Linked DNA regions of Spartinivicinus poritis. Each later gene encodes a partner of the first gene's protein in a complex. Links are inferred from orthologs where the notes say so. Each region holds a gene or a part of one and is shown on either strand. Other genes may lie near its edges.

Evidence for each region. Proteins that work in one complex are often made in the same cells at the same time.
Region 2: the proteins of rpsG (region 1) and tig are in contact, whole or in part, in a crystal structure (PDB 3GTY), measured with the Thermotoga maritima proteins. The link is inferred for Spartinivicinus poritis from one-to-one orthologs. Residues at the interface, in WP_004081843.1 of Thermotoga maritima: Lys34, Lys52, Lys55, Glu59, Arg62, Gln63, Glu66, Asn67, Lys69, Val71, Arg95, Ala109, Lys110, Lys111, Gly112, Arg113, Pro114, Glu117, Glu121, Ile124, Ala125, Tyr127, Asn128, Asn129, Thr130, Gly131, Lys135, Asp139, Arg142, Met143; in WP_004081061.1 of Thermotoga maritima: Glu122, Val124, Val129, Leu130, Tyr133, Glu188, Gly259, Ile262, Tyr263, Glu266, Ser270, Glu273, Gln274, Glu277, Arg308, Gln311, Ile312, Ser315, Tyr316, Glu325, Arg329, Arg336, Leu363, Phe366, Trp367, Arg373, Leu377, Arg381, Leu384, Glu387.

The regions. Positions count from the first base shown.
Region 1 is NZ_JAPMOU010000041.1:19,817-24,442, reverse strand. The notes cover bases 1,657-4,626. They hold rpsG (30S ribosomal protein S7), read right to left. Parts: upstream 3,392-4,626; coding sequence 2,921-3,391; downstream 1,657-2,920. Other genes in these bases: rpoC (DNA-directed RNA polymerase subunit beta'), read right to left, coding at 4,076-4,626; rpsL (30S ribosomal protein S12), read right to left, coding at 3,511-3,885; fusA (elongation factor G), read right to left, coding at 1,657-2,902. In the rest of the region: tuf (elongation factor Tu), read right to left, coding at 1-771; more of fusA, read right to left, coding at 809-1,656.
Region 2 is NZ_JAPMOU010000003.1:191,241-194,963, forward strand. The notes cover bases 1-2,895. They hold tig (trigger factor), read right to left. Parts: upstream 2,183-2,895; coding sequence 818-2,182; downstream 1-817. Other genes in these bases: clpP (ATP-dependent Clp endopeptidase proteolytic subunit ClpP), read right to left, coding at 97-735. In the rest of the region: bifunctional methylenetetrahydrofolate dehydrogenase/methenyltetrahydrofolate cyclohydrolase FolD, read left to right, coding at 3,079-3,723. UniProt on the Bacillus subtilis protein: Involved in protein export. Acts as a chaperone by maintaining the newly synthesized protein in an open conformation. Functions as a peptidyl-prolyl cis-trans isomerase.

The DNA of each region.
Region 1 (4,626 bases):
AGTCTTTTGAGTGTCACGGATACCAATGATTTCTATTTCTTCACCAACCTTAACAATGCCACGCTCTACACGACCGGTTACGACTGTACCGCGACCTGAAATAGAGAATACGTCTTCGATAGGCATCAAGAATGGCTGATCAATAGCACGCTCTGGCTCTGGAATGTACTCGTCTAAAGTCTCAACCAACTTCTTAACCGCAGAAGAGCCCATACCATTATCATCTTTACCTTCTAGTGCCATTAGCGCAGATCCGGTGATGATTGGGGTGTCGTCGCCTGGGAAGTCATACTGGCTTAACAGCTCACGCACTTCCATTTCTACCAGCTCAAGCAACTCTTCGTCGTCTACCATGTCAGCTTTGTTTAAGAAAACAACGATGTAAGGTACACCGACCTGACGAGACAATAAGATGTGCTCACGAGTCTGAGGCATGGGGCCGTCAGCTGCAGAACAAACTAAGATAGCGCCGTCCATCTGAGCCGCACCAGTGATCATGTTTTTCACATAGTCAGCGTGTCCTGGACAGTCAACGTGTGCATAGTGACGAGTTGGAGAATCATACTCAACGTGTGCAGTTGAGATAGTAATACCACGCTCGCGCTCTTCTGGTGCATTATCGATTTGATCGAATGCTTTTACTTCACCACCAAACGCCTCAGCACAAACCCGAGTTAATGCTGCAGTTAATGTAGTTTTACCATGGTCAACGTGGCCGATAGTACCTACGTTTACGTGGGGTTTGGTACGTTCAAACTTTTCTTTAGCCATTTTTAAAATATACCTTATTCAAATATCAGCGATCTGATTAAGCTTGAGTCTTAGTAACTGCTTCAGCAATACTGGCAGGCGCTTCTGCATAGTCCTCAAATTCCATTGAGTAAGTAGCACGGCCTTGTGTTGCTGAGCGTAAGTCAGTGGCATAGCCAAACATTTCACCCAGAGGTACTTGAGCACGAACGATTTTTCCAGAGGTGCTATCTTCCATCCCCTGAACAATACCGCGGCGGCGGTTCAAGTCACCCATGACATCTCCCATATAATCTTCAGGAGTCACTACTTCAACCTTCATCATCGGCTCAAGCAGTACTGGGCTTGCCTGTGGTGCATATTTTTTCAGTGCCTGAGAGGCAGCGATTTTAAATGCCATTTCGTTGGAGTCAACGTCATGGAAAGAGCCATCATATAAACGAGCTTTTAAGCCTAATAGTGGATAGCCAGCTATCACACCGTTTTGCATTTGCTCTTCGATACCCTTTTGAATCGCTGGAATGTATTCTTTTGGAATGACACCACCCACGATTTCGTTAACAAATTCCAAGCCTTCCTCTTCAGATGGCGAGAATTCAATAACAACGTGACCGTACTGACCACGACCACCGGTTTGACGAGCAAATTTATGATCGGCAACAACAGAACTACGTAGGCGCTCACGATAAGCAACCTGAGGCTTACCAATATTCGCTTCTACTTTAAACTCACGCTTCATCCGGTCGACAATGATATCCAGGTGAAGCTCACCCATACCTGCGATGATAGTCTGCCCAGACTCTTCATCAGTCCACACACGGAATGATGGGTCTTCTTGAGCCAGCTTACCTAAAGCAATACCCATTTTTTCTTGGTCTGCTTTAGACTTTGGCTCAACTGCTACAGAAATAACAGGCTCTGGGAATTCCATCCGCTCAAGCGTAATAATGCTGTCTTGAGAGCACAGAGTATCACCTGTAGTCACATCTTTAAGGCCAATTAGCGCAACGATGTCACCCGCTAATACTTCTTTCAGCTCTTCGCGGTTATTAGAGTGCATCTGTACCATCCGGCCGATACGCTCTTTCTTGTGCTTAACTGGGTTGTATACAGAATCACCAGAGCACACTTTACCAGAGTAAACTCGAACGAATGTCAGAGTTCCAACAAATGGGTCAGTAGCGATCTTAAATGCAAGCGCTGAGAAAGGTGCATTGTCATCCGCCTCACGGGTTTCGACAGTCTCTTCATCTTCAAGCACACCTTCGATAGCTTTTACATCTACTGGTGCTGGCAAATACTCAACAACAGCATCCAGAACAGCCTGCACACCTTTGTTCTTGAATGCAGAGCCACAAGCTACTAATACAATTTCGTTGTTTAGGGTACGCTGACGTAGGCCTTGCTTGATCTCTTCAACTGACAGATCACCTTCTTCCAGGTATTTTTCCATCAGCTCTTCTGTTGCTTCAGCAGCGGCTTCAAGCATTTTCTCACGCCACTCATCTGCAACATCTTGCAAGTCAGCTGGAATATCTTCCAGCTCGTAGGTCATACCTTGATCAGCCTCATTCCACATGATGGCTTTCATTCTGATCAGGTCAACAACCCCTTTAAATTCATCTTCAGCGCCAATATTAATTTGAATTGGCACAGCGTTAGCGCCTAAGCGATCAACCAGTTGGTCGACTACCATGAAGAAGTCAGCACCAGCACGGTCCATTTTGTTTACGAATACCATACGCGGTACTTCGTATTTGTTAGCCTGACGCCAAACTGTTTCAGTTTGCGGCTGCACACCAGAAGATCCACATAGAACAACAACTGCACCGTCAAGCACACGTAGTGAGCGCTCTACTTCGATGGTAAAGTCAACGTGTCCTGGCGTGTCAATGATATTGATCCGGTGTTCGTCGAACTGCTGGTTCATACCACTCCAGAAACAAGTGGTTGCAGCAGAAGTGATGGTGATACCACGCTCCTGTTCCTGCTCCATCCAGTCCATAGTGGCGGCGCCGTCGTGTACCTCACCAATTTTATGAGATACCCCGGTATAGAACAGAACACGCTCAGTTGTCGTAGTTTTACCAGCATCAACGTGAGCACAGATACCGATATTGCGGTAACGGCTAATGGGAGTTTTACGAGCCACGATACTATCCCCTGGTCATTAGAAACGGTAATGAGAGAAGGCTTTGTTGGCCTCAGCCATACGATGGACATCTTCACGTTTCTTAACAGCGGCACCTTTACCTTCTGCTGCATCTAGCATTTCACCAGCCAGACGTAAAGCCATCGATTTTTCGCCACGCTTACGAGCAGCGTCTACCAACCAGCGCATAGCTAACGCTGTACGACGAGAAGGACGCACTTCAACAGGCACTTGATAAGTAGCACCACCTACACGGCGAGACTTCACCTCTACCATCGGTGAAATAGCTTCTAGTGCTTTTTCAAACAATTCGATAGGCTCGCCCTTGCTACGCTCTTGCACTTTATCCAAAGCACCATAAACAATGCGTTCAGCAACGGACTTTTTACCACTGATCATTACGTGGTTGATAAATTTCGCTAATGTCTGATTTCCAAACTTGGGATCAGGCAGGATTTCTCTTTTTGCGACGACTCGTCTTCTTGGCATGATAAGCTCTCAAAAATCTGGTCTTCAGGATAGCCTAAGACACATTACCTTGCGCAATAATTAGCTTATTGACACAACAGGGACGTACTTAGCCTTACTCTTATCTAATATTCAGTCTATTAAGACTTAGGACGCTTGGTACCATACTTAGAACGACCTTGTTTACGATCGTTAACACCTTGAGTATCCAAGCTGCCACGTACTGTGTGATAACGCACACCTGGCAAGTCTTTTACCCGTCCACCACGAATCAGTACCACACTGTGCTCTTGCAAGTTGTGGCCTTCACCGCCGATGTAAGAAGTCACCTCAAAGCCATTCGTTAAGCGCACACGGCAAACTTTACGAAGCGCAGAGTTAGGCTTCTTGGGGGTAGTAGTGTAAACCCGGGTACAAACGCCACGACGCTGAGGACAGCTCTGCAAAGCAGGCACGTCACTCTTAGCTACTTTGCGTTTGCGAGGCTTGCGTACCAACTGGTTAATGGTAGCCATTTAAGCAAACTCCAATTTACTTTCATTTTTTGATGAAGAGACAACAAAATTCGGCAGGTATAAAACCTGCCGAAGAAAAAGACGCGAAATTTTAATGAGTGTACAAATCTGAGTCAAGCAAATGACTATAATCCACCCACTTTAGTGATGTAATCTTCAACGAAAATTGCACCACCAAACTTTATTTCGCTTAAGAACTACTTGAGTTCAGCGCCTCACTTAGTGCTTGCTCTACATCGCTAGCACTCACTTTAGCACTGGTTTTCAGTTCTTCCAGTTCACGCTTACGACGGCGCTCAGAGTGATAAGCCAAGCCGGTTCCTGCCGGAATCAAACGTCCAACTACAACGTTTTCTTTCAGTCCACGCAAGAAGTCCTGCTTACCTGTCACCGCCGCTTCCGTTAACACCCTAGTAGTTTCCTGGAAGGATGCTGCCGAAATAAAGGACTCAGTTGCCAATGACGCTTTAGTAATACCTAGCAGTACTCGCTCGCACTTCGCAGGGAACTTGTTGTTCTCTGCCAACACTTCGTTTTCTTCAAGTACAGAGGTGTACTCCAGCTGCTCACCTTTAATAAAGTCAGAGTCACCAGACTCACTGATCTCAGCTTTACGCAACATTTGTCGCAGAATGACTTCAATATGTTTATCGTTAATTTTTACCCCTTGTAAGCGGTATACATCTTGGATTTCATTAACGATATATTTAGCTAACTCGCTGACACCTAGTAGGCGTAATA
Region 2 (3,723 bases), on another replicon or contig:
TTTCAGCTACATTCAAAGATGTAGCCTTTGCGCCTAGTTTTCAAGTAGAAGCGTGAAAAACAGAAGGCTTTCACCCTCTGCTACCTTAAGCTTAGATTATTCTGGTACAGCACGCTTTTCCAGTACTGCATCAACCAAGCCATACTCAACTGATTGAGAAGCACTCATGAAATTATCACGATCAGTATCTTTCTCAATCACCTCAAGTGGTTGACCAGTATGGTGTGCCAATACTTGGTTCAGCTTATTCTTAATAGACATGATTTCCTTGGCATGTATTTCAATATCCGAGGCCTGACCTTGGAAACCACCCAATGGCTGGTGAATCATGCATCTTGAGTGCGGTAATGCATAACGCTTACCTTTAGCACCACCTGTTAATAACAGTGCACCCATGCTGGCAGCCTGACCAATGCACATGGTGCTCACATCAGGCTTAATAAACTGCATCGTATCGTAAATAGACATCCCTGCTGTAACAGAACCACCAGGTGAATTAATATAAAGATGAATATCTTTATCAGGGTTTTCAGACTCTAAAAACAGCATTTGAGCCACTACCAAGTTGGCCATATGGTCTTCAACCTGCCCTATCAGGAAGATAACCCGCTCTTTTAATAGCCTTGAGTAGATATCATAGGAACGCTCACCACGTGCTGTCTGTTCAACAACAATAGGCACCAGTCCAGAGTTTACAATGGGATCGGCATATCCACCGGTAATGATTTTAGCCATTTCGTTGCATCACTCCCTATTTGACGGAGCTGAAATAAAATACCGGTCTAGTGGACCGGTACTTCAGGAAGGGTTTACAGGATTAAGCTTCTTCTGCGCCGTCTTCAGTGTTTGCTTCAGACTCTTTTTCAGCCGTATCTTCTTTAGCCTGTGCAGGCTTGATGGCTTCTTCATAGCCACAGCTTACTTCTGTTACTTCTGCTTCTTTGAGGATAGTATCAACCACCTGATCTTCCAAGACCAGTGAGCGAACTTCATTAAGCTGCTGCTCATTACCATAATACCAGTTAACCACTTGCTCTGGCTCTTGATAAGCAGAAGCAACATCTTCTATTGTTTCCCTTACCTTGTCTTCATCAACTTCAATATTGTTCGCTTTTACCAGTTCACCGACCAGCAAACCAAGTTTGACACGTTTTTCTGCTTGATCTTTAAATAGTTCTGCAGGTAAGTTCTTTGGATCAATTTGCTGATTACCGCCAAACTGTTGAACAGCTTGCTCACGTAACCGATCAATCTCACCATCAACCAGCGCCTTTGGTACATCAACTTGATTAGCTTCAAGCAAAGCATCCATCGCTTGGTTTTTCACTTTAGTCTTGATGGCATGACGAAGCTCTCGCTCCATATTCTTTTGCACTTCCTCACGGAATTTTTCAAGGCCACCTTCAGTAACACCAAACTTAGCAAATAACTCATCGTCCAGTTCTGGCTGCACAGACTCAGCAACTTTCTTTGCAGTAATATCAAACTCAGCAGACTTACCAGCTAATTGTTCTGCTTGGTAGTCTTCAGGGAAAGTCACTTGAATGGTTTTTTCTTCACCCGCTTTAATCCCCTCAACCTGCTCTTCGAAGCCAGGGATCATACTACCAGAGCCTAACTCTAGCTCATGGTTTTCTGCAGAGCCACCGTCAAAAACCTCTCCATCAATTTTACCAACAAAATCGATGGTTACTTGATCGCCACTCGCCGCTTGACGATCAACCTCTTTCCATACTTTATTCTGCTCACGCAAGTTTTCGAGCATTTTATCTAAGTCTGCTTCTGTTACCTCAGCAACAGGCTTTTCGACTTTAATATCAGCAAGTGAGGCTAGTTCTATGGCAGGATATACTTCAAACGTAGCAACAAACTCAAAGTCCTCACCAGGCTCCATTTTGGTAGGCTCAACAGAAGGCATACCGGCTGGATTAAGTGACTGTTGTTGAATAGCTTCAACAAATGAAGCTTGCATTACATCACCTACAACCTCATGACGAGTCGCTTTACCATAGCGGCGCTTAACCACACTTAAAGGGACTTTGCCTGGACGAAAGCCGTCAATGCGTACCCGCTTGGCAGTCTCTTTAAGCCGCTCCATAACTTTGCTTTCTACCTGCTCCGCAGGTACAACAATAGTCATGCGACGCTCTAAGCCAGAAGTTGTTTCAAGTGAGACTTGCATGATTGTTCCTCGTTAAACCTAAAAACTGTTAGAAGGGCGTAATAAAACAAATTCTCACTCGACTATCAATGGGATAGTCCTATTCCCCTCTAAAATTTCGCCTGTTAACACAAAAATGGGGATAAGCACGCTTATCCCCATTTCAAATTAATTGGTGCGGAAGGAGAGACTCGAACTCTCACGCCTCGCGGCACTGGAACCTAAATCCAGCGTGTCTACCAATTTCACCACTTCCGCAAAATCTTAACAAATTTTTAAATTTGGGGTGGACGATGGGATTCGAACCCACGACCGCAGGAGTCACAATCCTGAGCTCTACCAACTGAGCTACGCCCACCACTGCACTCGTACAAATCTTACTGCTTACTTACTTTATCTGCATAGCTTTTCAGCCATTGCCTTACTCATCTTATGGCGCGCCCGGCAGGACTCGAACCTGCGACCATCCGCTTAGAAGGCGGATGCTCTATCCAGCTGAGCTACGGGCGCCTAACTTACCAGGCTATAGTCTAGAGATCAAGCTGGTCGGGGTAGAGAGATTCGAACTCCCGACATCCTGCTCCCAAAGCAGGCGCGCTACCAGACTGCGCTATACCCCGGTTGACTCAAGTCATTTCGAAGCGCTAGCTTCTTGGTGAAGCCCGTGCTGCCCGACGAGTGGTGCGCATATTACTGAGACTCCCTGCTGCCGTCAATGCCTGATTTTACTTTTTTAATAAAAAATCCGTTTATGATCAGTACTTAAGCACCCCACCGACAATTGAGCATTTACCCAACAAGCGTCGACCACATAATTTTATTTTAGCTAATCCAACCCTTACTTTGCCTCTTTGTCGATTCATGCCACAATTATACCTCTATCATGCTTTCTAAACTGGTAATCTAGAAACCCTCCTATGACCGCACAAATCATTGATGGCCGTGCCATTGCCGCAGATGTAATTAACAAAGTTGCAGCGGGCGTTGCTGCTCGCACTTCTAAAGGAATTCGCCCCCCTGGGCTAGCTGTGATCCTGGTCGGCGATGACCCTGCTTCAACTGTATATGTTGGTAATAAAAAGAAAGCTTGCGAAAAAGCAGGCATTATTTCCAAGTCATTTAACCTGCCTAACTCAACCACTGAGCAGGACCTCATAGGCGTAATTGACCAACTCAATGAAGACCAAACCATTGATGGAATCTTGGTTCAGCTTCCCTTACCTGCCCATATTCAGCCAGAGAAAATCCTAGAGCGAATTCTCCCTGATAAAGATGTTGATGGTTTCCATCCCTACAACATGGGTCGTTTAGCAACTCGAATGCCTCTACTTAGACCCTGTACCCCCAAAGGGATTATGACTTTATTGGAAACAACAGGTGTCGGCTTACACGGCATGCATGCAGTTATAGTAGGTGCTTCTAATATTGTTGGCCGCCCCATGAGCTTAGAGCTTTTATTAGCTGGCAGCACAGTCACCACTTGCCACCGATTCACCAAAGACCTTGAAGCTGAAGTCCGTCGTGGTGATATTGTGGTAGTCGGTGTTGGCAAACCTGGCCTC